2 regions of the Streptomyces tatrensis genome follow, and region 1 is predicted to be linked to the other one. Evidence: predicted binding sites of a transcription regulator. Region 1 holds the regulator's gene; the other holds the start of a gene.

Evidence for each region. The regulator HspR, encoded in region 1, represses chaperone genes until heat shock. The targets are predictions, from matches to a motif close to TTGAGNNNNNNNNNCTCAA.
Region 2: lon (endopeptidase La) is a predicted target of HspR. The motif match lies at 6,679-6,697, and genes of this name have one in related genera.

The regions. Positions count from the first base shown of each region.
Region 1 is NZ_JBMDLB010000011.1:5,127,908-5,142,666, reverse strand. It holds gene clpB (ATP-dependent chaperone ClpB) at 1-404, opposite strand, end outside; gene ACODT5_RS39360 (pyridoxamine 5'-phosphate oxidase family protein) at 518-964, shown strand; gene ACODT5_RS39355 (Rieske (2Fe-2S) protein) at 1,121-1,432, opposite strand; gene ACODT5_RS39350 (hypothetical protein) at 1,432-1,629, opposite strand; gene ACODT5_RS39345 (helix-turn-helix transcriptional regulator) at 1,715-2,758, shown strand; gene ACODT5_RS39340 (heat shock protein transcriptional repressor HspR) at 2,915-3,367, opposite strand; gene dnaJ (molecular chaperone DnaJ) at 3,369-4,556, opposite strand; gene grpE (nucleotide exchange factor GrpE) at 4,620-5,300, opposite strand; gene dnaK (molecular chaperone DnaK) at 5,300-7,147, opposite strand; gene ACODT5_RS39320 (sugar transferase) at 7,475-8,011, shown strand; gene ACODT5_RS39315 (4Fe-4S dicluster domain-containing protein) at 8,187-10,841, shown strand; gene ACODT5_RS39310 (hypothetical protein) at 10,998-12,083, opposite strand; gene ACODT5_RS39305 (Yip1 family protein) at 12,373-13,305, shown strand; gene ACODT5_RS39300 (phosphoribosyltransferase) at 13,403-13,927, opposite strand; gene dcd (dCTP deaminase) at 13,924-14,511, opposite strand.
Region 2 is NZ_JBMDLB010000011.1:6,377,237-6,391,995, forward strand. It holds gene ACODT5_RS45075 (RNA-guided endonuclease InsQ/TnpB family protein) at 1-925, shown strand, start outside; gene ACODT5_RS45080 (TetR/AcrR family transcriptional regulator) at 1,233-1,892, shown strand; gene ACODT5_RS45085 (hypothetical protein) at 1,963-2,607, opposite strand; gene ACODT5_RS45090 (hypothetical protein) at 2,793-4,148, shown strand; gene ACODT5_RS45095 (sulfurtransferase) at 4,773-5,636, shown strand; gene ACODT5_RS45100 (DUF4097 family beta strand repeat-containing protein) at 5,765-6,547, shown strand; gene lon (endopeptidase La) at 6,720-9,116, shown strand; gene ACODT5_RS45110 (MarR family winged helix-turn-helix transcriptional regulator) at 9,257-9,697, shown strand; gene ACODT5_RS45115 (protein phosphatase 2C domain-containing protein) at 9,753-10,526, opposite strand; gene ACODT5_RS45120 (sensor histidine kinase) at 10,943-13,849, shown strand; gene ACODT5_RS45125 (roadblock/LC7 domain-containing protein) at 13,846-14,337, shown strand; gene ACODT5_RS45130 (DUF742 domain-containing protein) at 14,334-14,723, shown strand; gene ACODT5_RS45135 (GTP-binding protein) at 14,704-14,759, shown strand, end outside.

The DNA.
Region 1 (14,759 bases):
TTGGCGGTCGCGCCCTGTGCGGAAAGGAGCTCACCGGCCGCGCCGCCCTTGGCGGCGATGGCGATGAGCAGGTGTTCGGTGGAGAGGTACTCGTCGCCGAGCTTCCCGGCCTGCGCGTCGGCCTCCGCCAGTACGGCGAGGAGCTCGCGGGTGGGCTGCGGGGGCGCGACCGTGGAGCCCGTGACGCTGGGCAGGGCGGCGAGCAGCCGGTCCGCTCCGGCGCGTACGGCGGCCTGGTCGGCGTCGGTCGCGGCGAGCAGGTCGGTGATGTTCTCGTTGTCCTCGCCGGCGAGCAGCGCCAGCAGCAGGTGTGCGGGCGTCAGGTCCGCGTGCCCGTCCTTGACGGCCCTGGTGGTGGCCGCGTTCAGCGCGTCCCGGCTCCTGTTGGTCAGCTCGGCATCCACGTGTGCCTTCTCCCTTCCCTACTCCGTGTGTCCCTACTCCGTGTGCTTTACATGAGTAACCTGCACAAAGTTGAGTCTATTCCACTCAAGGTGGGGGGACGTACCCTTCGCGCATGTCGACTCCCAGCCCGGCCGGCACGGCCCGCACCGCTCATGACGTACTCAACCCGACGCCGGAGTACCTCGCCTTCTGGCGGGAGCGGCACCTCTGCACGCTGACCACGCTCCGGCCCGACGGCAGCCCTCACGTGGTCGCGGTGGGCGTGACCTACGACCCGGAAGCCGGACTGGCGCGGGTGATCACCAACAAGGGCAGCAAGAAGGTCCGCAACGTGCTGGCGTCGCAGGGCGGCCCGCAGGGCGGGGCCCGGGTGGCGGTGTGCCAGCTGGAGGGGCGGCGCTGGGCGACCCTGGAGGGCCGCGCGGTGGTCCGTACGGACGAGGCCTCGGTCGCGGAGGCGGTACGGCGCTACGCGGAGCGGTACGGGCGGACGCCCTCGCCGAACCCGGACCGGGTGGTCGTGGAGATCACTCTGGACCGGGCCATGGGGCGCGCGTAGCCGGCGGCCCGACCGGCGGCTGCCGTGTCCGGTTCCACGATGTCCGGTTCAACCACTGGACACGGACATCACAGCGACGCCATCGTGGTCAGGTCCACGATGGCGTCGCTGTGTGGGGGTAGCGCCTGAGCGATCTGCGACGACAGGGGAATCGCTTCAGGCACTGCGGGGGGTGGCGGCGGATTCGGGCTCGAAAAGTTGATGATCACGCTGGTCCAGATTGACGAAGACCATGCCGTACCGGATCTCGCAGCGGACGGGCTGCGGAGCGCCTCGGGGACGGCGCAGACAGCGGTAGGCGCGGACGTCCTCGTCCTCTTCCCGCACCACGATGATCGGCTGGCCGAAGAGGGTGACCTTCAGCGAGTCGCCGGCGTAGGGGATGGCACTGGTGAGATCGATGAATTGCCAGCCGGAGCGGTAGGCCGATGCCATCTCACGGCGGAATCCGTGGTCGTCGGGGGTCATCAGGAAACCCGCGCAGGGATGGTTTCCCAGCCGAAGTCGTTCTCGGCCTTCTTCTCGACGGGCGAACTCGCACTGGTATCCGTGCTTCCCGTGTCCCCGTTGACGGCGACGACTGCCCCAAAGATCGCGACGACGGAGAAAACAACGGCAAGCGCCGAGCGAAGCATTCTCTTATACATGGTCGGCTTCGTCCTCACTTGATGGAATCTTCTCCCCCGCACTGACAGACGATGGCTCATTCAGGCACGTCAGTGCCACAGGGACGATGCATCATGTTCTTACATGTTCAGGACCCTGGGGGGTGGAGATTTGCCGCAAAGTACAACAAACCTGACGCATCACCACCCCGTCACGGAGATGTGCGTCGAGGGAACCCGGCTCTACGCAGCGGCCCTGAGCGCCGGCCGCATCGCCCGCGGCGAAGTCAAGAACGCCCCCTGCCTGCTCGAATTCGCTCTGCTGCGCCCCGACCCGGACGACGCGAACCAACTGCGCGCGGTTCCCCCGTCCATCGCACTCGCCCAACGGCTCCACCCGATCGAGCGCGAGATCCAGGACCGCAGGCGAACCGCCGTGGATCTCACCGACGCCTTCGAGCCCTTCCTCGCCCTCAGCGCCCAGAGCCCCGCCAACACCCACGCCATCACGGTGCTGGAGGGACTCGACCAGATCAACGCCGCCATCGACCTGGCCACCGCCGAGTGTCACACCGAGGCCCTGACCGTCCAGCCGGGTGGCGCCCGGCCGACGTTCAGTCTCAGCCAGTCCCTCGAGCGCGCCTCGCCGATGATCGACCGCGGGGTGAAGATCCGTACGCTCTACCAGCACACCGTGCGGCACAGCCAGGGCACGCTCGCCTACGTGGACAGGATCTCCACGGGCAAGGTGGAGATCCGCACACTGGAGGAGCTGATCGAGCGTCTCATGATCTTCGACCGGACGGTGGCCTTCATCCCCGCGAGTCACGACCGGCGGGTGGCCCTGGAACTGCGGCACCCCGGGCTGATCGAGTACCTCATCAAGGTCTTCGAGCAGCTGTGGCGCAGGGCCGTACCGCTGAACGACAAGGTCACGTACACGCACAGCCCGGACGGGATCTCCGGAGTGCAGCGCACCATCGCCCACCTCCTCATCGAGGGGCACGTCGACGAGGCCATCGCCCGGCGGCTGGGCATGAACGTGCGCACCTGCCGCGCGCACATCGCCAAACTGGCCACCTCCCTGGGCAGCGGCAGCAGGGCCCAGCTGGGCTACCTCATCGCCGAATCCGGCATCCTGCACGACTCGGGCCCCGGAGACGCCGAGGGGCCGGCGGAGCCGCGCTGACGGACGCGGACGCGAAGTGGGCGGATGCCGGGCCGGATGCGGTCGGCGGACACGCGCAGAGGCCCCGCCCAGGCCCTTCGGAAGGGTCCGGGCGGGGCCCGCGTACGTGGTGCCTGCCGACGTCCTACCGGCGTACGGGTCCTGGTAGGGGCCCGCTCAGTCCAGCGGGCGCTTCGGCGCCGGCCGCCAGACGACCAGGGCACTGCCCGGCTGCGGAGCCTGGTACGGGACCAGGTCGCGCCGGTACGAGGCGTGCACCTGGGCCTCGCGCTGCCGCAGGACGGCGGCGGCGCCGTCGACGGCCGTCGAGAGCTCGGCCACGCGCTGCTGGAGCGCGGCGACCTGGTTCTCCAGCTCGATGATCCGCTTGATGCCCGCCAGGTTGATGCCCTCTTCCTGGGACAGCGCCTGCACCGTGCGGAGCAGCTCGATGTCACGGGCCGAGTAGCGCCGGCCGCGTCCGGCCGTACGGCCCGGGGAGACCAGGCCGAGGCGGTCGTACTGGCGCAGGGTCTGCGGATGCAGGCCAGAGAGCTGGGCGGCCACCGAGATCACGTAGACCGGGGTCTCATCGGTGAGCTGGTAGTGGCTCCTACGGCGGCCGTCCATGTCATGCTCCCTTCGCGGACTCGAACAACGCGGAACGCGGGTCCTCGGACTCCGTCGCCTCGCGGTACAGCTCCATGGCCTCGCGGGCCTTGTCGTTCAGCTCGGTCGGGACCGCGACCTCCACCGTCACCAGCAGGTCGCCGCGGGTGCCGTCCTTGCGGACCGCTCCCTTGCCGCGGGCCCGCATCGTGCGGCCGCCCGGGGTGCCCGGGGGCAGCTTCAGCGTCACCGAGGGGCCGTTCAAGGTCGGGACCTTGATGTCGGCTCCCAGCGCCGCCTCCGCGAAGGTCACCGGAACGGTCACCGTGAGGTTGTCGTCCTTGCGGCCGAAGACCGGGTGCGCGTCCACGTGCACGACCACGTACAGATCGCCGGCCGGGCCGCCGCGCTCGCCCGGAGCTCCCTTGCCGCGCAGCCGGATCCGCTGGGAGTCGGAGACCCCCGCCGGGATCCGGACCTGCATGGTCCGGGAACTGCGGGCCCGCCCGCTGCCCTTGCAGATGTCGCAGGGGGTCTCGGCGATGAGGCCTCGGCCCTTGCAGTCCGCGCAGGGGTCGGTCAGCGAGAAGCCGCCGCCGCTGCCGCGCGAGACCTGGCCGGTGCCGACGCAGGTCGGGCACACGCGGGGCGTGCCGTTCTTGTCGCCGGTGCCCGAACAGGCCTTGCAGGGAGACTGCGAGGACATCCGGAGCGGGACCGTGGCCCCGTCCACCGCCTCCGTGAAGGAGAGGGTGACCTCCGATTCGATGTCCTGGCCGCGGCGCGGCTGGGTACGGGTGCCCGTACCCGCGCCGGCGCCGCCGCGGTTGAAGAGGCCGCCGAAGACGTCGCCCAGACCGCCGCCGCCGAAACCGCCGGCCGCGCCGCCCTGCTGCTGGCCTCCGAAGAGGTCGCCGAGGTCGAAGTTGAACGAGCCGCCGCCCCCGCCCGGACCGGGGCGGAAGCCCCCGTTGCCGAACAGGGCGCGGGCCTCGTCGTACTCCTTGCGCTTCTTGGCGTCGCCGAGGATGTCGTTCGCCTCGGAGATCTCCTTGAAGCGCTCCTCGGCCGAGGCGTCGCCCTTGTTGGCGTCCGGGTGGAACTCGCGGGCAAGCTTCCGGTACGCCTTCTTGATCTCGGCCTCGGTGGCGTCCTTCGGGACACCGAGGACCTTGTAGTAGTCCTTCTCGACGAAGTCCTTCGTGCTCATCCCCGGTGTCCCTCCTCTCGCACTTCTTCTTGTCCTACACGTCGTGCGAAGGGCTCAGCAGCTTCAGCCCTTGTCGGGGGCATCCGCGTCCTTGCCCGACGGGTCCGACGAGTCCGACGCGGCTTCCGCCGCCTCGGACTTCGGCGCCGCGCCCGGCTGGGGCTCGGCCACCGCGACCCGCGCGGGACGGATCGTACGCTCGCCGATGCGGTACCCCGGCTGCAGGATCGCCACGCAGGTGTCCTCGGTGACGTCCGGCGCGTACGAGTGCATCAGGGCCTCGTGGATCGTCGGGTCGAAGGGCTCGCCCTCCTTGCCGAACTGCTGCAGGCCCATCTTCGCCGCGGCGGTCTCCAGCGATTCGGCCACCGACTTGAAGCCGCCGACCAGCTCGCCATGTTCCCGCGCCCGGCCGATGTCGTCCAGGGTCGGGAGGAGTTCCGTCAGGAGGGACGCGACCGCGATCTCCTTGACGGCGATCCGGTCCCGCTCCACCCGGCGGCGGTAGTTCTGGTACTCCGCCTGGAGCCGCTGGAGGTCCCCGGTGCGCTCGCCGAGCGCGGTACGGGCCTGGTCCAGCTGAGCCAGGAGAGCGACATCCGGTGCTGCTGCGGAGTCCCCGGCCGGGGCCGCGGCCTCCTCCTTGGAGGAAGCTGCGGCCTTCGACTCGGCGGCGTCGTCGTCAGGCGCGGCGTCGGCGGGGACTTCGGGCTTCTCGTCGAAGCCCGGGGTCTCCTCCGACATCAGGCAGCGCCGCCCTTCGGCTTCTCGTCGTCCACGATCTCGGCGTCGACGACGTCGTCGTTGGCGTCGGCCTGGCCGGCGTCACCGGTCGGCGCGCCACCGGCGGCCTGGGCACCGGCGTCGGCGTAGATCGCCTGGCCGAGCTTCTGGCTGACGGCGCCGAGCTTCTCGGTCGCGGTGCGGATCTCGGCGGCGTCCTCGCCCTTGAGCTTTTCCTTCAGCTCGGCGATGGAGGCCTCGACCTCGTCCTTGACGTCGGCCGGGACCTTGTCCTCGTTGTCCTTGACGAACTTCTCCGTCTGGTAGACGAGCTGCTCGCCCTGGTTGCGGGACTCGGCCGCCTCCTTGCGACGGGAGTCCTCGTCCGCGTACTGCTCGGCCTCCTGGCGCATGCGGTCGACCTCGTCCTTGGCGAGGGAAGAGCCGCCGGTGACGGTCATCTTCTGCTCCTTGCCAGTGCCCAGGTCCTTGGCAGTGACGTGCATGATGCCGTTCGCGTCGATGTCGAAGGAGACCTCGATCTGCGGGACGCCACGCGGGGCCGGCGGCAGGCCGGTCAGCTCGAACATGCCGAGCTTCTTGTTGTACGCCGCGATCTCGCGCTCGCCCTGGTAGACCTGGATCTGCACGGACGGCTGGTTGTCCTCGGCCGTCGTGAAGATCTCGGACCGCTTGGTCGGGATCGTGGTGTTGCGCTCGATGAGCTTGGTCATGATGCCGCCCTTGGTTTCGATACCAAGAGACAGCGGGGTCACGTCGAGGAGCAGGACGTCCTTGACCTCACCCTTGAGAACGCCCGCCTGGAGGGTCGCGCCGAGGGCGACGACCTCGTCCGGGTTGACGCCCTTGTTGGCGTCCTGACCGCCGGTGAGCTCCTTGACGAGCTCGGCGACGGCCGGCATGCGGGTGGAGCCGCCGACCAGGACCACGTGGTCGATCTCGGACAGGTTGATGCCCGCGTCCTTGATGACGTTGTGGAACGGGGCCTTGCAGCGGTCGAGCAGGTCCGCGGTGAGCTGCTGGAACTGCGAGCGCGTGAGCTTCTCGTCCAGGTGCAGCGGGCCCTCGGCGGAAGCCGTGATGTAGGGCAGGTTGATCGAGGTCTCCGTGGAGGAGGACAGCTCGATCTTCGCCTTCTCGGCGGCCTCGCGCAGGCGCTGGAGCGCCATCTTGTCCTTGGACAGGTCGACGCCGTGGCCGTTCTGGAACTGCTTCACCAGGTAGTCGACGACGCGCTGGTCCCAGTCGTCGCCACCGAGGTGGTTGTCACCGTTGGTCGCCTTGACCTCGACGACGCCGTCGCCGATCTCGAGGAGCGACACGTCGAAGGTGCCGCCACCGAGGTCGAAGACGAGAATGGTCTGGTCGTCCTTGTCGAGGCCGTAGGCCAGGGCGGCGGCAGTCGGCTCGTTGACAATACGCAGGACGTTCAGGCCCGCGATCTCGCCGGCCTCCTTCGTCGCCTGGCGCTCGGAGTCGTTGAAGTAGGCCGGGACGGTGATGACCGCGTCCGTGACCTTCTCGCCCAGGTACGCCTCGGCGTCGCGCTTCAGCTTCTGCAGGATGAAGGCGCTCATCTGCTGCGGGTTGAAGTCCTTGCCATCCAGGTTGATCTTCCAGTCAGTGCCCATGTGGCGCTTGACGGAGCGGATGGTCCGGTCCACGTTCGTGACCGCCTGGCGCTTGGCCACCTCGCCGACGAGGACCTCGCCGTTCTTGGCGAAGGCGACGACGGACGGCGTGGTCCTGGCGCCCTCGGCGTTGGTGATGACGGTGGGCTCGCCGCCTTCCAGAACGCTGACGACGGAGTTAGTGGTGCCCAGGTCGATGCCGACCGCACGTGCCATTTTGATTCCTCCAGCTGACTTGAGTGGAACAGACTCAAGAGTGCCGCACCGCTCCGTCGGTGTCAACAGAGGTGAGTCGAGGGGACTCAATCTTTAGGCCACCCTTACGCGCAATCATGCGGCGCTCCACGCACTCGGAGTTCCGTGCACGCGACGTCCGGGCCGCACCTCGCCGCGCCGACAGGCCGCCGCAGGCAAAATCCAGCCCCGCCGGCGTTTGAGGCGCGGGGTCCGGGGCGGAGCCCCTGCGGCGGAGCCGCACCCGAACGGGGCACCACGGCCGCGCGGCACCCCACCGCCGCCGGAGGCTTGCGGCACGGTGCAGACATGCCTCTGCTGCTACGCCTCCCCGCCCGGCCAGGGCCATGGCCGGCCAGGCCATCGGCCAAGCGGGTGCTCGACCTCGCCGGAGCGGTGCTCCTGATCGGGGTGCTCCTCGTACCGCTGCTGCTGATCGCCGCCCTGCTGTACGCGACCCAGGGCGCGGGCGTCCTCGTGAGCGAGCCGGCTGCGGGCCTGGCCGGGCGGCCCTACCGGGCGTGGCGGCTGCGGGTGGGCAAGGGGCGGGCCGGGGCGGCGCTGGAGCGGTGCTCGCTGGACCGGCTGCCGCAGCTGCTCAACGTGGTGCGGGGCGAGATGTCGCTGGTCGGGCCGCGCCCCGGACACAGCGCGTCGGACCGGCCCGAGCGGCTCCTCGTACGGCCCGGGATGACCGGGCTGTGGCAGGTGAGCGCACGTTCGGACCTGCCGTGGGAGGAGATGGACCTGCTGGACCGGCACTATGTGGAGAACCACTGGCTTGGAATGGACCTGGCGATCCTCGCGCAGACCCCGCGGGCGGCCTGGCGGCACGGACGGCTCTGAGGCGGGGCCGTGCGGCGGCCGGACGGGGACGCGGCGCGGACGCGGCCCGCTCACCGCGGGGGCGAGCGACGCAGATCACCGCGCGCTCGGCTACATTGCGGCGTCGGGACTGGGTAACCTCAAGCCTTGACTGGATAAGTTACCGCTTAGTAAGTGCCGCCCGAGGAGCCCTCCCATGCAACTCGCCGCGATCATCGTGTCGCTGGTCCTGACCGTGGTCGGCGTCGCGCTGCTCGCCCGAGCCGTGGCGCAGATCTACCGCTTCGTGAAGCTCGGACAGCCCGTACCGGCAGGCAGCCGTACGGACGACCCGAAATCCCGAACGATCACCCTTGCCCGGGAGTTCCTCGGCCACAGCCGGATGAACCGCTGGGGCCTCGTCGGCTTCGCGCACTGGTTCGTCGCGATCGGCTTCCTGACGCTGCCGCCGACGCTGGTGCAGGCGTACGGCCAGCTCTTCCGGGCCGACTGGGTGCTGCCGATCATCGGCGGCTTCCTGCCGTTCGAGCTCTACATCGAGTTCATCGGCCTGATGACCGTGGTCGGCATCCTCGTCCTGATGGGGATCCGCCTCGCGTCGCTGCCCTCGCGGGCCGGCCGCAAGTCGCGCTTCGCGGGCTCGAAGGCCTGGCAGGCGTACTTCGTCGAGTACATCATCCTGACCATCGGCCTCGCGATCCTGTGCCTGCGCGGCCTCGAAGGCGCGATCCACCACGTGGACTCGTACGAGCCGGCGTACTTCGTCTCGTACCCGCTGGTGCTGGCCTTCAAGGGCATGTCGCTCGGCGCGCTGCAGAACGCCATCTACTTCACCGCGATGATCAAGATCGGCACCTCGCTGATCTGGATGATCGTGGTCTCGCTGAACACCAACATGGGTGTCGCCTGGCACCGCTTCCTCGGCTTCCCGAACATCTGGTTCAAGCGCAACGCCGACGGCGCGGTCGCACTGGGCGCGCTCCAGCCCATGACCAGCGGTGGCAAGGTCATCGACTTCGAAGACCCGGGCGAGGACGACGTCTTCGGCGTCTCGCAGGTCGAGCAGTTCTCGTGGAAGGGCATCCTCGACTTCTCCACGTGTACGGAGTGCGGCCGCTGCCAGTCGCAGTGCCCGGCCTGGAACACGGGCAAGCCCCTCTCCCCCAAGCTCCTGATCATGTCGCTGCGCGACCACGCGCACGCCAAGGCCCCGTACCTGCTGGCCGGCGGCGGCAAGGACATGGAGGGCAACGAGAAGGCGACGCCGGAGCAGCTCGCCAACGTCCCGGCGGCGGCTCTGGCCGAGGCGGAGCGCCCGCTGATCGGCACCGCCGAGGAGAACGGGGTCATCGACCCCGACGTGCTGTGGTCCTGCACGAGCTGCGGCGCGTGCGTCGAGCAGTGCCCGGTGGACATCGAGCACATCGACCACATCGTCGACATGCGGCGCTACCAGGTGATGATCGAGTCGGCCTTCCCCTCCGAGGCGGGCACGATGCTCAAGAACCTGGAGAAGAAGGGCAACCCCTGGGGCCTCGCGAAGAAGCAGCGCGTCGAGTGGACCAAGGAGGTGGACTTCGAGGTCCCGATCATCGGCAAGGACGCGGAGGACCTCTCCGAGTTCGACTACCTCTACTGGGTCGGCTGCGCCGGCGCCCTCGAGGACCGGGCGAAGAAGACCACGAAGGCCTTCGCCGAGCTGCTGAACATCGCGGGCGTCAAGTTCGCGATCATGGGCGGCGACGAGAAGTGCACGGGCGACTCCCCGCGCCGCCTGGGCAACGAGCCGCTCTTCCAGCAGCTCGCGCAGGAGAACGTCGCGATGCTGAACATGGCGTTCGGCGAGGACGACGAGGACGAGTCGACCAAGAAGCCGAAGTCGGCGAAGCGGATCGTCTCCACCTGCCCGCACTGCTTCAACACCATCGCGAACGAGTACCCGCAGCTGGGCGGCGAGTACGAGGTCATCCACCACACGCAGCTGCTGCAGCACCTGATCGACGAGGGCCGCCTCACGCCGGTGACCCCGGTCGACGGGCTGATCACGTACCACGACCCGTGCTACCTGGGCCGCCACAACAAGGTCTACACGCCGCCGCGCGAGATCATGTCGGCCGTGCCGGGCCTGCGCCAGCAGGAGATGCACCGCCACAAGGAGCGGGGCTTCTGCTGTGGCGCGGGTGGCGCGCGGATGTGGATGGAGGAGCGGATCGGCAAGCGCATCAACAACGAGCGCGTCGAGGAGGCCCTGTCCCTGAACCCGGACATCGTCTCCACCGCCTGCCCCTTCTGCCTCGTCATGCTCACCGACTCGATCAACGGCAAGAAGAACGACGGCCAGGCGAAGGAACACGTCACGGTGGTGGACGTGGCGCAGCTGCTGCTGGACTCGGTGAAGACACCGGAGCCGGTGGAGGAGCCGGAGCCGGAGGCGGTGGCGGAGCCGGTGGTTGAGGCGAAGCCGGTGGCTGAGGCGAAGCCGGTGGCTGAGGCCAAGCCGGTGGCTGAGGCCAAGCCGGTGGCTGAGGCCAAGCCGGTGGCTGAGGCCAAGCCGGTGGCTGAGGCCAAGCCGGTGGCTGAGGCCAAGCCGGTGGCTGAGGCCAAGCCGGTGGCTGAGGCCAAGCCGGAGCCGGTGGTCGAGGCGAAGCCGGTGGTCGAGGCGAAGCCGGTGGTCGAGGCGGCGAAGCCCGAGCCGGTCGCTGAGGCCAAGGCGCCCGCGCCGAAGGCGGAGGCCGAGGCGAAGCCGGAGCCGGAGGCCCAGCCGGCGGCGGAGGCCAAGGCCGAGGCCGAGACGCCCGAGCCGAAGGCGGAGACCCCGGCGGAGCCGGAGACCGACGCCGAGGCGAAGTAGCCCGCGCGGCACGGAACACGTACGCCGGAACGGCCCGTCCCCTGTGGGGGCGGGCCGTTCCGGGTTACGGGGCCGGGGTCCGGGGCGCAGCCCCGGTTTCGGGAAGGGGCGGGGTGGGGGAAAGCTCCCCACCCCGGCGGAACGCGGACGGCGGGGTCAGGACCGCTCGCTCCGGCTGCGACGCAGCATCGCGAAGCCCAGCCCGGCCGCACCCACCGCGGCCATGCCCCCGCCGGCGGCCAGCAGCAGCGGGGTCTGCGACGCGTCGGCCTCCGCCGCCACCGGGACCATGCCTTCGGCGCCCGCCTTCACTCCGCCCTTGGGCACGACCCGCTCGACGGCCTTCTTCTCGACCTTGCCGACGGGCTTGACCGGCTTGACGGACTTGGCGTCCTTCGCCCCGCCCTTGACGTCCTTGGCGACCTTGTAGGTCTCGATCAGCTTGCCGCTGCCGAACTCGTAGACCCAGCTGTTCCCACCGCTCTTGCCGTCGATGACGACGAACTTCACGCGCTTGCCGTCCTGGACGAGCTTGTACGTCCAGCCGTCGTTCGTCGCGGTCGGGTGCTTCAGGTCGATCGTGCCGAGGAGGTTCCCGTTCGGCATCGAGAGCTCGACGCGCTTGCCGTTCGGGCCGTCGATCAGCCGCGCGTTGCGCCCGTCGGGCATGGCGACCTGAACGGAGTTCTCCTCCACCGGCTTCGGCTTCTCCACCGGCTTCGGCTTCTCGACCGGCTTGGTCGCGCCCTCGACCCACGAGGTGACGGTGCCGTTCGGCTGGAGGGCCACGTGCAGCCCGTTGTTCTGCCCGTAGGCGGGCTTGCCGTCCTTGCTGACCAGGGTGTCCAGCTTGGTGCCGCCGGCGAAGATGTCGGCCTCGAAGTGACCGTCGCCGAACTTGTAGATCTTGGCGACCGATCCGTCGGCCAGCTTCACGGTCGTGACGTAGTCCCGGACCGAAGGCGTCACGGGCGGAGTGGTCGGCGGAGTGGTGGGCGGCACGGTCGGTTCCACCTGCGGCACCCGCGGGTCCACCGGATCCTGCGGGCCCTGCGGGTCCACGGACGGCTGCTCGACGCCGGGCAGGACCTGCTGGTCCCCTGCCCCTGCCCCTACCCCTACCCCCGCCCCCACCGCCGCGGAATCCGCGAAGGCGGACCCCACCGGAAGGGCGAGGACGGCGGCCGCACCGGCCACGACGGCGGCGGTACGGAGGGTGGTGCGACGGTGCGGGCTTCGCATGACGGGGCTCTTCTCGTGCTCGTTCGTGCTTCGTGGCGGTGACTACGTCTACGAAGCTACGGAGCCGGTATGTCCGTATTCCGTCGGAGATGTAACAGGAATCAGCAGACTGCCGCGCAGCCACGTAACCCACCCGGAACTCGCCCCGGATCCGCCCCGCACCCACCCCGAGCTCACCCCGAGAAGGCCCTCCAGGTACCCCCTAGGGGATGTCACAGCTCAGCCGCAAAGGGGACTTCTTCCCCCGGCCCGGCCACCCGGCCGCCCGGGAGCGGGTACTTTCGATCACGTGGCTGGATTCAGGATCGGACGCGGCCGGGACAACAACCGCACCCCGCAACAACCCCCGCGGCAGCAGCCGTACGGCTCGCAGCAGGCGCCCCAGGCGCCGCCGCCGTACGGCCAGCAGCCCTACGCACCCCAGCAGTGGCCCCAGCAGGCCGCTCCCGGGGGCCACGGCGAGCCCGAATACTTCGACCCGCACGGCGGCAACGCCGGCCAGGGCCAAGGCCAGGGATACGGCTACGGCCATCCCCCCGGCCCGGGCCAGGGCCAGGGAGCCGGCGGTCCGAGCGACTCTCCGGGCTACACCCAGGCCTTCTCCATCGGCGAGGACCCGTACGCGTACACCCAGGGCGGGACCTACCAGGCGGGCGCGGCCCAGGCCGCCGCCCCCGTCGGTCCGCGGCTGCCGTGGAAGGAACTGCTCCGGGGCATCGTGACGCGCCCGGGCCAGACCTTCCTGCAGATGCGCGACTACGCCGTCTGGGGGCCGGCGCTGATCGTGACGTTCCTCTACGGGCTGCTCGCGGTCTTCGGCCTCGACGACACCCGCAACGACGTCATCAACGCCACCCTCCCCAACGCCTTCCCGATCGTGCTCTCGGCGGGCGTGGCCTTCGTCATCTGCGGCCTGATCCTCGGCGCCGTCACCCACACGCTGGCCCGCCAGCTGGGCGGCGACGGGGCGTGGCAGCCCACGGTGGGCCTGTCGATGCTGGTCATGAGCCTGACGGACGTACCGCGCCTGCTGTTCGCCATGTTCCTCGGCGGCGACAACATGCTCGTCCAGATCCTGGGCTGGGCCACCTGGGTGGCGGCCGGCGCACTCTTCACCGCCCTGATCAGCAAATCGCACGACCTGCCGTGGCCGAAGGCCCTGGGCGCGTCGGCGATCCAGCTGATCGCCCTGCTGTCGATCATCAAACTGGGCACGATCTAACGCACGCCCGCCCGCCCGCACACGCACACACGCACAAACACGGAGGGGCCCGCCGCGCACCGCGCGACGGGCCCCTCTTCCACATGACGGATGGATCTCAGGCGTCGAGAACCTGTCCCTCACGCTTCACGACGGGCGGTTCGACCGACCAGGGGAAGTTGACCCACTCGTCGGTCTTCTTCCACACGTACTCGCACTTCACGAGCGAGTGGGACTTCTCGTAGATCACGGCGGACCGGACCTCGGCGACGTGCCCGAGACAGAAGTCGTGGACGAGCTTGAGCGTCTTCCCCGTATCGGCGACGTCGTCGGCGATCAGCACCTTCTTGGCGGTGAAGTCGATCGCCTCGGGCACGGGAGCCAGCATGACCGGCATCTCCAGGGTGGTGCCCACCCCGGTGTAGAACTCGACGTTCACGAGATGGATGTTCTTGCAGTCGAGCGCGTACGCCAGCCCGCCGGCGACGAACACTCCGCCGCGGGCGATGCTCAGGATGATGTCGGGCTCGTAGCCGTCGTCGGCGATGGTCTGCGCCAGCTCACGCACGGCCCGCCCGAATCCCTCGTAATCAAGGTTCTCGCGCACTCCGCCACTCACTCCGTCACTCACTCCGTCGCTCATGCCTCGTGCCTCACCTGGGTCCGGTGGAAGTTCTGGAAGGACCGCGAGGCCGTCGGGCCGCGCTGGCCCTGGTACCGCGATCCGTACCGCTCGCTCCCGTACGGGAACTCAGCGGGCGAGCTGAGCCGGAACAGACACAGCTGTCCGATCTTCATACCCGGCCAGAGCTTGATCGGCAGAGTGGCGAGGTTCGACAGCTCCAGCGTCACGTGCCCGGAGAACCCCGGGTCGATGAACCCGGCGGTCGAGTGGGTCACCAGCCCCAGCCGGCCAAGACTGGACTTCCCCTCCAGTCTGGAGGCGATGTCGTCGGGCAGCGAGATGACCTCGTAGGTCGACGCGAGTACGAACTCGCCCGGGTGGAGGATGAACGCCTCGTCACCGTCCGGCTCGACCATCCGGGTCAGATCGCTCTGCTCGGTGGCGGGGTCGATGTGGGCGTAGCGGTGATTCTCGAAGACCCGGAAGAACCGGTCGAGACGCACATCGATGCTGGAGGGCTGCACCATCGACTCGTCGAACGGGTCGATGCGAACCCGTCCGCTGTCGATCTCGGCCCGGATGTCTTTATCAGAGAGAAGCACGGACCCGAGGATACGCAGAGCGCGCGGGCCGCCCCAATCGAGGCGGAACCCCGCGCGCCGGTGTCTACCGCTTCGGCGCCGCTCCCACGGGCACGGCATGCCGCAGCCGCGCACAGCGCGGACACCGCAGGAGCCGCCCCGGCCCGATCCGGCCGGCACCGAGGTGCTGCAGCGGGAACGAAGCGGTGCTGAATACGTGCCCTTCGGCACAACGGACGACGGTGTGCTCCATCGAGTCCCTTTCCCCA
Region 2 (14,759 bases), 1.2 Mb from region 1:
GTCCCGGGCGAAGGCGCAGAAGGACATCAAGGACCGGCTGCCGATGCGGCAGCGGGCCGGAATGCCCCGCTGGAAGAAGAAACGCGATACGGATCCGAGCCTCAACTACACGAAGCGCGGCTTCCGGTTGAAGGACGGACGCCTGCATCTGGCGGGCGGGATCGTCCTCACGGTGGTGTGGTCGCGAGATCTCCCCGCCGATCCGTCGTCGGTTCGGGTCTACCGGGACGGTCTCGGCCATTGGTACTGCTCGTTCGTCGTTCCCATGCAGGCCGAACCTCTGCCCGCTACTGGTGCGGTGATCGGCATCGACTGGGGCGTGGCCGAGACCGCGACCACCACCAGCGACGCCCATGACCTCCCGCACCTGGAGCACGGCCAGAAGGCTGCTGTGAGGCTGGCCCGATACCAGCGAATGATGGCCCGCCGCCGTGCCCCGAAGGGCAAGAAGCAGTCCACGGGCTATCAACAGGCCCGGCGACAAGCCGCGAAGCTGCACAAGAAGGTCGCCCGGCAGCGGCAGGACACCGGCCGAAAATGGGCCAAGCGCGTGGTCCGCGACTACGACGCCCTGGCCGTCGAGGACTTCCGCCCCAGGTTCCTCGCCAAATCCAGCATGGCGAGGAAGTCCGCTGACGCCGCCATCGGCGCCACCAAGACAGCCTTGATTGAGATGGGCCGCAAGCACGGCCGGACCGTGCACCTGGTACACCCCGCGTACACCACGATGGACTGCGCGCACTGCGAAGCGAGAGCCAAGCACGCACTGCCGCTGGGGGTACGCACCTACACCTGCACCGCATGCGGAACCCAGTCCCCACGGGACAAGAACTCCGCACGCGTGATGCTCATCCGGGCAGGTCTGAACCCGGTCGGCGCCGAGAGTGGAAGACCCGACGAACCGCCGGTTCGTCAGGCAGCTTGAGCCGAAAATCCCCACGGATACCTGAAGGAGAGACCCCTCCCCCTCAGGCCGGGGAGCATTCAACTGACCGAGCGGATCAGCTGGACGAGCGCGGCGCCGACGGCCGCCGCGATGCCGCCGACGAGGAAGTGCGCTTCCGGGGTCCTGCGTGAGCGGCATGGGGGCTCCAACGTCTCCGCGTCGGCCTCGTCGCCGACCGGGCGGTTTCACCGTAGGCGTGAAAACCATGCACCCACTAGGTTTTCGTGGAGTGACCTGGATCACTCCCTCGGGATGGCCGGAAACGGTCGGGTTTAGGGTGGTCCGCATGGCACAGGACAAGGGCCGAACGGCCCCCAAGGCGGCGGCCGCCCGGGGCGGCTACGCGGTGGGCGACGCCCGTCGCCAGAAGATCCTCGACACCGCCGTCGAGCACTTCGCGCAGTGGGGCTTCCACGCCTCCTCGCTCGCCCGGATCGCCAACGACTGCGGGATCACCCAGGGCGGGCTGCTGCACCACTTCCGCGGCAAGGAGGACCTGCTGCTGTCCGTCCTGGCGCAGAGCGAGCAGCACGACGTCGAGCGGCTCTTCGCCGGGTCCGCCGAGGAGGTCGCCTCGGTCGCCGTGCACTTCGCCGCCGTGGTCGCCCTCGCCGAGGACAACGCCCGCCGGCCGGGTCTCGTACGGATGTACAACACGCTGGTCGGCGAGTCCGGGAACCCGGGCCACCCCGCGCACGCCTACTTCCGGCAGCGCTACGACCGGGTCCTCGGCTACAGCGTCGACCTGCTCCGGGCGGGCGTGGCGCGCGGCGAGGTCCGGCCGGACACGGACTGCGAGGCCGTCGGCCGCGAGACCATCGCGGTGATGGACGGGTTCCAGATCCAGTGGGTGCTGGACCCGCAGGGCGTGGACATGGCGGTCCTGCTGCGCGGGTACCTGGACCGGCGGCTACGGGAGATCACGGTGGCGGGGACGGGGCTGTGACGGGGCGGTAGGGGCGGTGGGGCGGCTGGGGGTGGTGCCTGGTCCGCTGGTCCTGTGCGGGCTGCGCGTTTCAGCGCGGCTCGAAGGGCGGCAGGGCGCTCAGCACCCCTGTCAGGGGGCGCGGCAGCGTGGTCTGGGCGGCGGCGACCTCGTAGCCGCCGTGCCGGAAGGCGTACGTGAACGCGTCGGCGGCCGGCTGGTCGGGGAACGAGACCCGCGGCAGGCGCGGGAAGTCCGCCTCCCGGAGCGCGGTGCGCAGTTTCGTGAGGGCGGCAGCCGAGAGCTTGCCGCGGTCCACCGTCTCGGCCTTCGCGTTGAGCCGGAGGAACGATCCGTCACCCTTGATGATCAAGGTGTGGATCCTTCCGGTGATGCCGCCGCTGCGGGTCACCGCGACGAGGGTGTCACCGGAGGTGGGCGCCGAGGCGCTGGGCGCGGGCGCGGGAGCGGAGGTGCTGGGCGCGGGCCGCGGGGCGGGACCGGTCGTGCCGGTGCCCGGGGCCGGGCTCTGGCCGGCGCTCTGACCGGGGGACGGCGTCCCCGGGGCGTCGCCCGTCGCCGTGCCGGACGGGGCGCCGCTCGCGGCGGGGCCGGTACCGGTCCCCGTGCTCGCGTTCGGTGGCGGTGAGGCGGCACCCTCGTTCGATCCGCCGGAGGAGCAACCGCCCAAGCCCGCCACCACGGCCAGCGCCACGGCCGCCGTCGCCAAGCCCACTCGCCCACCACGTGCTCGCACGCCCCACCCCCGCAGGTATCCGGCTCGAACCCCGAGTATGGAGTCAGCACCACCCGCACGGATAGCACCCGGAGGCCGACATCCGCCGCTTCGCCCCTTGGCGCTGGCTGCCGCCGCTCACCGCCCTCGCGCTCGGCCTCTGGGGCCTGGCGCGGGGCGGCTCCATGTGGCGCGACGAGTCCGTCACGTGGCAGGTCGCGCACCGGCCGCTCGGACAGCTCTGGGAACTGCTCGGCCAGGTCGACGCCGTACACGGCCTCTACTACCTGCTGATGCACGCGGTCTTCGCGGCAACGGGCACCACCGCCCCCGACTCCGGCCTCTGGGGCCTCTGGACCCTGCGCCTCCCCTCGGTGGCCGCCACCGCCCTCGCCGCGTCGGGCGTGGCCGCGGTGGCCCACCACCTGACGACCACGGCACTGCGCGGCGGGGCCAGGGGGCAGGATCCCGGTGCAGGCGGCCCCGGCCGGTCCGATCGGCCCGGGCGGGTCGCGTTGTTGGCCGGGGTCGGGTACGCGTTGTTGCCGCCCGTGCAGATGTACGCCCAGGAGGGGCGCTCGTACGCGCTCGTCGCCGCGGCCGTCGTCTGGGCCACGTACCTGATGCTGCGCGAGCGCTGGGTCGCCTACGCCGTCGTGCTCGTGCTGGGGTGCTGGCTGCACGAGTTCGCCGTACTGGCGCTGCCCGCGCACGCGTTCGCCGCCCGGCGCTCCCGCGGCTGGCGGCTCGCCGCCGGGGCCGTGGTGGTCGCGCTGCTGCCGCTCGCCCTGGTCAGCGCGCGGCAGGCGCAGCAGCAGCTGGGCTGGCTCGGGCGGCCGAGCTGGCAGGACTGGGCGGCGTACGGGGTCCTCGCGGCCGCCTCGCTGCTCCTGGCCCGGGGAGCCGCGCGGGAACTCGTACGGGTCGCCCTGCCGCTGGCGCTGGTGCCCCCCGGGCTGTTGCTCGCGATCTCGCTGGTGCACCCCTGGTACGTGGACCGGTACGTCCTCTACGCCCTCGCCGGCCTCGCCCTCCTCGTGGGCGCCCGGCTCGCCACGGCGCGGGGCTGGTGGGTGTGGCCGCTGGTCGGAGCCCTGCTCGTCCCGGTCGGATTCTGGTCCGCGTGGCTGCGTACCCCCGAGAGCCGCAAGGACGACGCGCGGGCCGTCGCGGCGGCCGTCGGCGCGCTCGCGCGCCCGGGCGACGCGGTGCTGTTCCTCCCCTCGCGGCGGCGCGAATGGCTGCTGTCCTCGCCGGACACCTACGGATCCCTCCGCGACCTCGCCCTGTCCCGCACCCCGGCGGCTTCGCGGAGCCTCCAGGGCGTGGAGCGGACTCCGGAGGAGATCCAGGCGGCCCTGCTGGACCCGGCCGTCGACCGGGTGGTCGCCCTGCTCGACCCGGTGGGGCAGCCGGTGGACGGCTACCCGGCCGAGGCGGTGAAACGCCAGACGCTGGTCTCCTCCTTCGACCTGTGCTCCGTGACGGACGTCCGCGGCGCCCGCGTGGCCCTCTTCGCCCGACCGGGCAACTGCCCGTAGCCCCGGCGCGGCTGCGGCTGCGGCTCCGCTCCCGGCCCGGCCGCCGTCCGCTCCCCGGCCCCTCGCGTGCGCCTCCTGTCCGCCGCCCGGCTGCCCGGCGCGGACCCGTTCCCGGACCGGGAGTTGCCCCCGGACCCTGACGCGGACGCGGACGCGGACGCGGACGGGGACCGGGACCTGGACACGGACCGGACCCGTTCCCGGACCGGGGCCCCTTCCCGGCCCGCTGTTCGGTGTCCCCTACCCGCCCTTCCACCGTTCCCCGGGCCGGCCCGGACCTGAAAGACCGGGACTGCGCCCCTGGATCCGGAAGACCCGGGGCTGCGCCCCGGATCCGGGAGCCTTGGGGCTGCGCCCCCGGGCCCGGGAGGTTCGGGGCTGGGCCCCTGGACCCGGGAGGTTCGGGGCTGCGCCCCCAGGCCCGGAAGCCTTGGGGCTTCGCCCCCCGGCCCCGTGCCTTGAACGCCGGCGGGGCTGGGTTCTGGATCCGGCCGGGCTGGGTTGGGTTCGGGCTCGGCAGGGCCGGGTCGGGCCCACTCGTCTGCCACGTGCACGGCGTACCCGAGGATGGGCGGCGGGCCGCCGACCTCGTCGGGGGTCGCCTACTTCTGCCGGAGGTGCCCCTTGGACGCAGTTCACTCCCATCCCCGTTCCCTCACTCCGCCCGGCTCCCTCGTCGGTGGCGACTGGCTCGCGGAGCGCATCGGCATGCCCGGGCTCGTCGTCTTCGACGCCTCCGTCGGGGCGTACCGCGACACGGGCCGGCGGATTCCGGGGGCCCGTCCCTTCGACCTCGACGGCGCGCTGTCCGACCACACCGCCGCCGCCCCGCACACCATGCCCGGCCCCGCCGCCTTCGCCGAGGCGATGCGCGCCCTCGGCGTCGACGACACCAGCACGGTCGTCGCGTACGACGGCGCCGGGATCTACTCCAGCGCCCGCGCCTGGTGGATGCTGCGCGCCATGGGCTTCGACCGGGTCGCCGTCCTCGACGGCGGGCTGCCCGCGTGGCTCGCCGCCGGGCTGCCGGTGGAGGAGCGCCGGCCGGGGTACGGGGGCCCGCGCGGCTCCTTCACGGCACGGACCCGCGCCGGGCTGCTGGTGGACGCGGCCACCGTCTCGGCGGCCCTGGCCGATCCGGCCGCCGCGGTGCTCGACGCCCGGACCCGCGAACGCTTCGCCGGCACCGCCCCCGAACCCCGGCCGGGCCTGCGCGGCGGCCACATGGCGGGCGCGGTCAGCCTCCCCTTCGGCGAACTGCAGCGCCCCGACGGCCTGATGCGCCCCGCAGTCGAACTCCGTACCGCCTTCGGGGCGGCCGCGGGCGAGCGGGAGCGGCTGTACTTCAGTTGCGGTTCCGGGGTCACGGCCTGCGTGCTCGCCCTCGGCGCTGACCTCGCCGGGTACGGGGAACTCGCCGTGTACGACGGCTCCTGGAGCGAGTGGGGCATGTCCAACCCGGACCGGCCGGTCGTGCAGGGGAGTTAGGCCGCCCCTTCCCTTCCGGATCCTGCCCGGGCCGCCCGAATCCCGCCGCCCCGGCGGGGGTTAGCCCCACCCCGGATCCGGGCACCGGCCCCATGCCCCCCGCGGCGACGCACGGGCACGATCGAAACATGACAACGAAGCGCAGCGCCAAGGCCACCGTCACCGCCGCGTACACCGCCGCAGCCCTCGCCGCGGGGCTGCTGCTCACCGGCTGCTCCTTCGACTCGCTCGCCTCCCGGCGCGGACCGGAGAAGACGGCGAGCGCCGATGCCACGGTGGCCGAGACCGTCACGGCGGTCGAGGTGTCGGACACCGGCAGCGGATCCATCGAGGTGGTCGCCGGATCCGGTCCGGGCGTGACGGTCCGCCGCACCGTCCGGTACTACGGCGACACCGTGCCCGCGCCCGCCCAGCGGATCGCCGGCGGCGTCCTGACCCTCACCAACGGCGACTGCTCCGGCCGCTGCTCCGTCGACTACCGCCTGGAGGTACCGGCCTCCGCGACGGTCCGGGCCGAGAGCAGCAGCGGCCGCGTCACGGTGGCGGGGGTGGCCGCCGCGGACCTCACGACCTCCGCCGGCCCGGTCCGGGCGGACCGGATCGCCGGCCCGCTGAAGGTCCGTACGTCCTCGGGCTCGATCACCGCCGGGGAACTGTCCGGGACGGACGCGGACGCCCGCTCCGCCTCCGGCGACGTCCGCCTGGCCTTCACGAAGGCGCCGGCCTCGGTCGCCGTGGAAACCAGCTCGGGCGACGCCGAGGTGAAGGTCCCCGTGGCGCGGGCCCCCTACGCCCTCGACGTCTCCACCGACTCCGGCGAGCGGGAGATCGGCGTCCCCGCGGACCCGTCCGCGACCGCCCGCCTCGCCGTACGGACCTCGTCGGGCGACATCGTCATCTCGGCGGCCTGAGCCGCTTCCCGTCTGTCCGTCCGGGGCCTGACCTGGGTATTTCCGGCGATGTCACCGCCTGGCCGAGGCCCTCCCGCCCCTGTTCGCCCCCGGCGAACGGGTGTTGGGGAACACCAGGGGGCGCACATGCATTGAGTCGGCATAGCTCAACTTCACTGCCGGAGGGAAGATCATGGCTTCGACGTCCGTAACGCTCACCCTGCCCGTACTGCCGCTCGACGACGAGGTCGTACTGCCTGGGATGGTCGTTCCGCTGGACCTGTCCGACGCAGAAGTGCGGGGTGCCGTCGAGGCCGCTCAGGCCGCCGCCGCGGGGGACAAGCCGAAGGTGCTGCTCGTGCCGCGCATCGACGGGAAGTACGCCGCCACCGGCGTGCTCGGGACCGTCGAGCAGGTGGGGCGGCTGTCCGACGGGGACCCCGGGGCGCTGATCAGGGGGCGCGGCCGGGTCCGTATCGGGGCCGGGACGACCGGGCCCGGGGCCGCGCTCTGGGTCGAGGGCGAGAGCGTCGACGAGGGCGTTCCCGATCCGCTGCCCGGGGCCGTCACCGAGCTCGTCAAGGAGTACAAGGCGCTCGCCACGAGCTGGCTCAAGAAGCGCGGCGCCTGGCAGGTCGTGGACCGGGTGCAGCAGATCGAGGGGGTCGGGGCCCTCGCGGACAACTCCGGCTACTCCCCGTTCCTGACCGTCGAGCAGAAGGTGGAGCTCCTGGAGACGGCCGACCCCGTCGCCCGGCTGCGGCTCGCGGTCAAGGCCCTCAGCGACCACCTCGCCGAGCAGGACGTCGCCGAGTCCATCGCCAAGGACGTCCAGGACGGCGTCGACAAGGTCCAGCGCGAGTTCCTGCTCAAGCGGCAGCTCGACGCCGTGCGCAAGGAACTGCGCGAGCTCAGCGGAGAAAAGGAGGGCGAGGAGTCCGACGACTACCGCGCCCGCGTCGAGGCCGCCGACCTGCCCGAGAAGGTACGGGAAGCCGCCCTCAAGGAGGTCGACAAGCTGGAGCGCTCCAGCGACCAGTCCCCGGAGGGGTCCTGGATCCGCACCTGGCTGGACACCGTGCTCGAACTGCCCTGGAACGAGCGGACCGAGGACGAGTACGACATCCGGGGAGCCCGCGCCGTCCTGGACGCGGAGCACGCCGGACTGAGCGACGTGAAGGACCGGATCACCGAGTACCTGGCGGTGCGCAAGCGCCGCTCCGAGCGCGGGATGGGCGTCGTCGGCGGGCGCAGGGGCGGGGCCGTGCTGGCCCTGGTAGGCCCTCCCGGCGTCGGAAAGACCTCCCTCGGGGAGTCCGTGGCCCACGCCATGGGGCGCGAGTTCGTCCGCGTGGCCCTCGGCGGAGTCCGCGACGAGGCGGAGATCCGCGGGCACCGGCGTACGTACGTGGGCGCACTGCCCGGCCGGATCGTACGGGCGATCAAGGAGGCCGGGTCGATGAACCCGGTCGTCCTGCTCGACGAGATCGACAAGGTCGGCTCCGACTTCCGCGGAGACCCGGCGGCCGCACTGCTCGAAGTCCTCGACCCCGCCCAGAACCACACCTTCCGGGACCACTACCTGGAGGTGGAACTGGACCTGAGCGACGTGGTGTTCCTCGCCACCGCGAACGTGCTGGAGGCCATCCCCGAGGCCCTGGCCGACCGGATGGAGCTGGTCCGCCTCGACGGCTACACCGAGGACGAGAAGGTCGTCATCGCCCGCGACCACCTGCTGCCCCGGCAGCTGGAGCGCGCCGGCCTGGCCGCGGAGGAAGTGGTCCTGGAGGAGGACGCGCTGCGCAAGCTGGCCGGGGAGTACACCCGCGAGGCGGGCGTGCGCACCCTGGAGCGCTCCCTCGCCCGGCTGCTGCGCAAGGTGGCCTCCCAGCACGAACTGGGGGAGCGGGAGCTGCCGCTGCGGATCGGCGCCGACGACCTGCGGGCGCTCATCGGGCGGCCGCACCACGTACCGGAGTCCGCGCAGGACCCGGCCGAGCGGCGCACCGCGGTACCGGGCGTGGCCACCGGCCTCGCCGTGACCGGGGCGGGCGGCGACGTCCTGTTCGTCGAGGCCTCGCTGGCCGATCCGGAGACGGGCGGGGCCGGGCTCACGCTGACGGGCCAGCTCGGGGACGTGATGAAGGAGTCGGCGCAGATCGCGCTCAGCTTCCTGCGCTCGCACGGTGCCGAGCTGGAACTCCCCGTCGCCGACCTGAAGGACCGGGGCGTGCACATCCACTTCCCGGCCGGCGCGGTGCCCAAGGACGGTCCGAGCGCGGGCATCACGATGACGACGGCGCTGGCCTCGCTGCTGTCGGGCCGGCAGGTCCGCACGGACGTGGCCATGACCGGCGAGGTCTCGCTGACCGGGCGGGTGCTGCCGATCGGCGGGGTCAAGCAGAAGCTGCTGGCCGCGCACCGGGCCGGGCTGACCACCGTCATCATCCCGAAGCGGAACGAGGCCGATCTGGACGACGTTCCCGCCGAGGTGCTGGCAGGGCTGTCGGTGCATCCGGTGACGGACGTACGGCAGGTTCTGGAGCTGGCCCTGGCCGCGGACGAGGTCCCGGTGACCGCCGCGGCCTGATCGGAAGGTCACGTACCAGAGGTCACGTACCAGAGGTCACGTACCAGGGGCCCGGGGTCCCCCGCTCCGGCGGGGCCCCGGGTCCCCGGCGTACCCGCTGCGAAATACTGGTGGGCCACACACCAGAGAAGGAGCGGGCCTTGCACGGGACCGAAGACCAGGAGTTCCTTGCCCTGGAGCGGGAGCTGTCCGTCTTCCTCCGACGGGCCCGCGCCTCCTCGGGGGAGATGGCGCGCGAGCTGCACCCGGAGCTGGAACCGGCCGCGTACGGGCTCCTCGTGCGGCTGGAGGCGGCCGGCCGCCAGCGGGCGACCGAGCTCGCCGCGTACTTCGGGGTCGGCAAGGCCACGATGAGCCGGCAGCTGCGGGCCCTGGAGGTACTGGGCCTGCTGGCCCGCGAGCCGGACCCGGCCGACGGGCGGGCCTTCCTGGTCGGGCTCACCGAGGAGGGCCGGGAACGCTTCCTGCGGGTCCGGGGCGCCCGGCGCGAGCAGTACATGCGCAAGCTCGCGGACTGGGACCGCGGAGAAGTGGCGGAACTGGCCCGGCTCCTGAACCAGTTGAACGCGGGCGGGGAGTAGCAGCACCAGGGGTCGCCCGGCGGGGCGATGTGCCGGCCCCCGGCTCCTCCGGCCCCTACAGCTCCGCGTACGCCGCCGACGCGTCGTCGTGGCGCTTGCCGCGCCGGTGCGCCCGGCGCGGGTCCGACTCCACAGTGCGCACCCGGTCGATCAGCGACTGCGCGCCCTCCTTGCGCAGCACGGCCAGGCATTCGGCCCAGTCGCCCTCCCCGAACGTGTCCGTCCACCGGCTGGCCCCGTCCGTGAGCGCCGCCACCGCCCGCACCCGCGCGCGCGGCGTCCGCCCGGTCACCGCCCGGGCCGCCACCTCCGGGTCCGCGGCGGCGGTGAAGAAACCGCCCTCCGCGTTGCGCAGCAGGTCGGCGGAGGCGTGCGTACGCAGCTGCTCGCGCGGGATCCGGTCCAGCCGGTCGTCGAGGACCGCGCGCACCTCGCCACCGGGCGCTTCGAGGAGGAGTACGGAATCCGAGAGCACCAGGTGTTCGACCCAGGACCCGTCCCAGCGGACCACGACCACCGTGGCCTGCGGCGTCCGGACGTGAGAAAGGTCACACGTGTCGCGATGGGCGTCCGCGGTGGCGCGGATGGCCTCCGCCAGGACCCGGTCGAGGGGCATGTCCCGGCGCGATCCGGACAGTTCGGTCAATCGGCCGCCCAGCCGGGCCGCGAACCACGGCACTCCGTGCGCGCATCCGACCTCGCCCGGAGGCGGGGTGACCCCGTCGAGGGCGACCAGGACGCCGCCGCCCGAGGCGGGGATCGCGGCCGACAGCCAGTCCTCGTTGGGGCGTTCCGGGTTGCCGGGGGCCGAGGAGAGATCGATGCGCATACGGACATTCTGCCCGCGCGGGGCTCCGCGAGGGCGGGCGGGGTCCGGGAAGGTCCGTACCAAAGCGGGGCGGGTGGGGCGTCAAGGGGCCCCCGGCGTCGGCAGGGTGACCCGCGTCATGTGGGCGGGCATCCTGCCAAAAGCCGCATCGATCTTTCAACCACCCGTCCGCGGCGGGGCTCTGACAGCCGATCGCCGAGTTGGTCGCCCACTCTTCCGTGCTGTTCACTCCTTCGTGTGGCCGGGCGGGCGATGTGCGGCCCTCTTCCCAACTCACTGCGAGGGTCTGAAGCGGTGCGGCGGTACGGCACGGCGGTACAACGGAGGCGGGTGACCGTCTGCGGTGACCGGCCGTCACCCCGGCCCCGACAGGCAACGAGCACGAGCAGCACACGTAAACAGGATTGCGAGCACCGGTGCAGAAGAAGCGGCCTCGGAAGAACGGCACCGTCGCGAACGGCACCGCACCCGACGGCACCGCACCCGTCCGACGAGCCCCCGACGGCCCGGTCTCCGCGACCGCTCCCGCGGGGCGCCGCGTCCGCGTGCGCCGCAGGCTGGTCATCGGGGTCGCCGTGGCCGGGCTCGCCGTCCTCGCGGCGGGAGCGCCCGCCGTCCTGTCCGCCTCCGCGGACCTGAAGGACTCCCAGGAGCTGGTCACCCTCGCCGACCGGAGCCGGCAGACCCTCACCCTCGCCCACCTGCTCGGAGACGAGCGCGACGCCGTCACCGCGTACGTGGCCAAGGGCCGCCCCGGCGGCGTCCGGGGCAAGCAGGCCGCCGCGGTCCAGGCACGCGCCGCGGGCACCGACCGCCAGCTCGCCGAGGTCCAGGCCGACGCCGACGAGGAGCTGGCCCAGGCCCTCGGCCGGGTCGGCGCCGTCCGCACCGAGTCCATCGAGGGCAAGGACAGCGCCCTCACCGCCCACCAGGCCTACTCCGGAGTCATCGCCGAGCTCCTCGCGCCGAGCAGCCGGCTCGCCGAGCTGACCCCGCCGCGCGCCGCGGACGCCCTCGTCACCACCCGCCCGCTGGGCCCCCTCGGCCAGGCCGCGGAGCAGGCCTCCGCCACCCGCGGACTGCTGCTCGCCGCCCTGTCCGTGCCGGGCAGCGACCGGCAGCCGGGCAGCGCCTACGTGGACGAACTCGCCGCCGCCGCCCAGCGGGCGCGCGTACGGGAGCAGGGCGCGCTCGACGACTTCGCGCGGGCCGCACGGCCCGACGTCCGCCAGAGCCTCGCCGCCACCGTCACCGGACCCGAGGTCAAGACGGCCGACGACTACCTCGACCGGCTCACCGACCGGCCCTCCCTCTCGGCCGCCGACCGCAGGCTCGACCCCGGCACCGTCGGACCGGCCCTCACCGCCCGCGTCGACCGGATGCGCTCGGTCGAGGCCACCCTCGCCGGCCAGCGCGCCACCGCGCTCGCCGCGCTGCGCGACGACGACGTGACCGCGCTGGAGATCAAGCTCGCCTTCCTCGGCGTGCTGTTCCTCCTCACCCTCGGCATCTCCACCGCCGTCGCACGCTCCCTGACCCGCCCGCTGTCGGTCCTGCGGCGCGGCGCGGCACGGCTGGCGACGCCGGAGGGCTCGGTGCAGCCGGTCCGGTTCACGGGCCGCAACGACGAGTTCGCCGAGGTCGTGCGCCACCTCAACGCGGTGCGCGACCAGACGGTCTCCCTGCACACCCGGATCGCCGGCCTCGACGCCGACCGGACCCGCCTCATCGGCCGCAACGAGGCGCTCTCGGCCGGCCGGGAGGCGCTGGAGACGGAGCTCGCGCAGCTGCGGGCGGGGCTGGAAGAGCACCGCCGCATCATGTCGACCACGTCCGTATCGCTGTCCCTGCGGACCCTGGGGCTCGTCGAGCGCCAACTCGCCGTCATCGAGGAGCTGGAGTCCGAGGAGCCGGATCCGGACCGCCTCTCCACCCTCTTCAAGCTCGACCACCTGGCGACCGTGATGCGCCGCCACAACGAGAACCTGCTCGTCCTCGCCGGCCAGGAACACGGCCACGGGCAGGGTCTGCCGGTGCCGCTGGTCGACGTGATGCGGGCGGCGGTCAGCGAGATCGAGCGCTACGAGCGCGTCGACCTCGGGGTGCTGCCCTCGTACACGCAGGTCGCCGGGCACGCCGCCGACGACATCTCGCACGTACTGGCCGAGCTGCTGGAGAACGCCACGACCTTCTCGCCGCCCGACGCCAAGGTGAAGGTGTCCGGATGGCTGCAGGACTCCGGCGACGTGGTGCTGTCCGTCGTCGACGAGGGCATCGGGATCACCGGGGACCGGCTGGCCACGCTGAACGAGCGGCTGTCCGCGCCGGACGCGTACGACGAGGAGCCCGAGTCGGAGCACGGCCTGGGCCTCGGCCTGTACGTGGCCGGGCGGCTCGCCACCCGGCACGGGGTCGGCGCCGAGCTGCGCACCCTGCGGCACGGCGGTACGGAGGCGCTGGTCGTCGTACCGGCGGCGCTGCTGCCCGCCACCCCGCCGGCGTCCCCGGTCCACACCCTGGGCGCACCGGGCGCACCCGCGCTGCACCTGCCCGGTGTGATCGCGGAGGCCAACGAGAACACCCTCCCCTCGCGCGTACGGGGCCCTGCCGCCCCCACGCCCGGGAGCTCGACGCCCGAGGCCCCCAAGCCCGACACCCGGACGGCCCCGGCCCTGCCGGAGCCCGCCCTCGAAGCGTCCCCGGAGCCCTACGCGGCCCCGGAGTCCGGGGCGGAGCCGGCCCCGGAGCCCTACCTGGAGCCGAAGTTCTTCGCGGAGCCGGCCGCGGCCGCCGGCCCGGCCGCTGCCCCCGAGTCCTTCCCCGAGCCGGAGCCCGCGCACGAGACCGCGCAGGCCTCCGCCGCCGAGCAGCCCGCCCGGGTGGCTCCGGAGCCCGCTCCGGCGGCGTTCGCGCCTCCGGCCGGGCAGCTGCCGCCCACGGAGCAGGTGTTCCGGGTCCCGGCACCGGTCGAGGTGCCCGCCGAGCAGGTGTTCCGCGTACCGCCGCAGGCCGGGGCGCCCGCCGGTGACCCGGCCCCGAAGGGGACCGGGCCGGAGGAACTCCTCACCGACAAGGGGCTCCCCAAGCGGAGCCCCCGCGTGGTCGCCGCCGGGCGCGGGGACGAGGTGCGCCCCGCGCCGGGCCGGGTGGACGCCGAGGAGCTGCGCCGCCGTCTCGGCGGGTTCTACCGGGGTGCCCAGGACGGGCGCCGCGTCGTGGAGGCCGAGCTCGCGCACGCTCCCGGTCAGGACGAGCCGCAGGACCCGCCGCAGGACCAGGGGCAGACCGACCGGGGGGACACCGCACAGGAGGCACGCACATGAACGCGTCCAGTACGTACGGACTGAGCACCCAGGCACGCAACCTTCAGTGGCTGCTGACCGACCTCGTCGAGGAGGTTCCCGGGGTCAACTCGGTGGCCGTCGTGTCCTCGGACGGGCTCCTGCTGCTGTCCTCCGATCCGGTCGCACCCGACACACCGGCCGCGCCCTCCGCACCCACCCGCCCCAGCGGGCCCCGCGGCGCGTCCGCCGATCTCGCGACCATCGTCTCCGGCCTCGGCTCGCTCACCACGGGCGCCGCCGCCCTGATGGACGGCGGCTCGGTCAAGCAGACGATGGTGGCCATGGAGCACGGTTCCGTGTTCGTCATGGCCATCAGCGACGGCTCGCTCCTCGGCGTGCACGCCACGCCCGACTGCGACATGAGCGTCGTCGCGTACCACATGGCCTTGTTCGTGGGCCGCGCCGGCCACGTCCTGACCCCCGAAGTCCGCAGTGAGCTGCGCAAGTCGATGGAGAACACCCCGTGAGGAGTCCGGCCTCCGACCGGCTGCCGATACGCGGCGCCGATCGCCGTCCCGCCCGCGTACGTCCGTACTCCCTTACGGGCGGCCGCACCCGCTTCACGCAGATCCTGCACGTCGAGACCTTCGTCGCGGCCCTCGACACCAAGGTGTCCGAGCCGCGCAAGGCCGACCGGATGCCGGAGATGCCGGCGATCGTCGAGGTCTGCCGCCGCATGCGGACGATCGCCGAGATCGCCGCACTGCTGAAGCTGCCGCTCGGCGTGGTCCGCGTCCTGGTCAGCGACCTCGCCGACCAGGGCAGGATCCGTGTCTACGGGACCGGGCACGGCAGCGGCCGTCCCGACCGCGCTCTGCTCGAAAGGGTGCTCAGTGGGCTCCGCCGTCTCTGAAACCGACCTCTTCTCCCCGAACACGAAATCGAACCC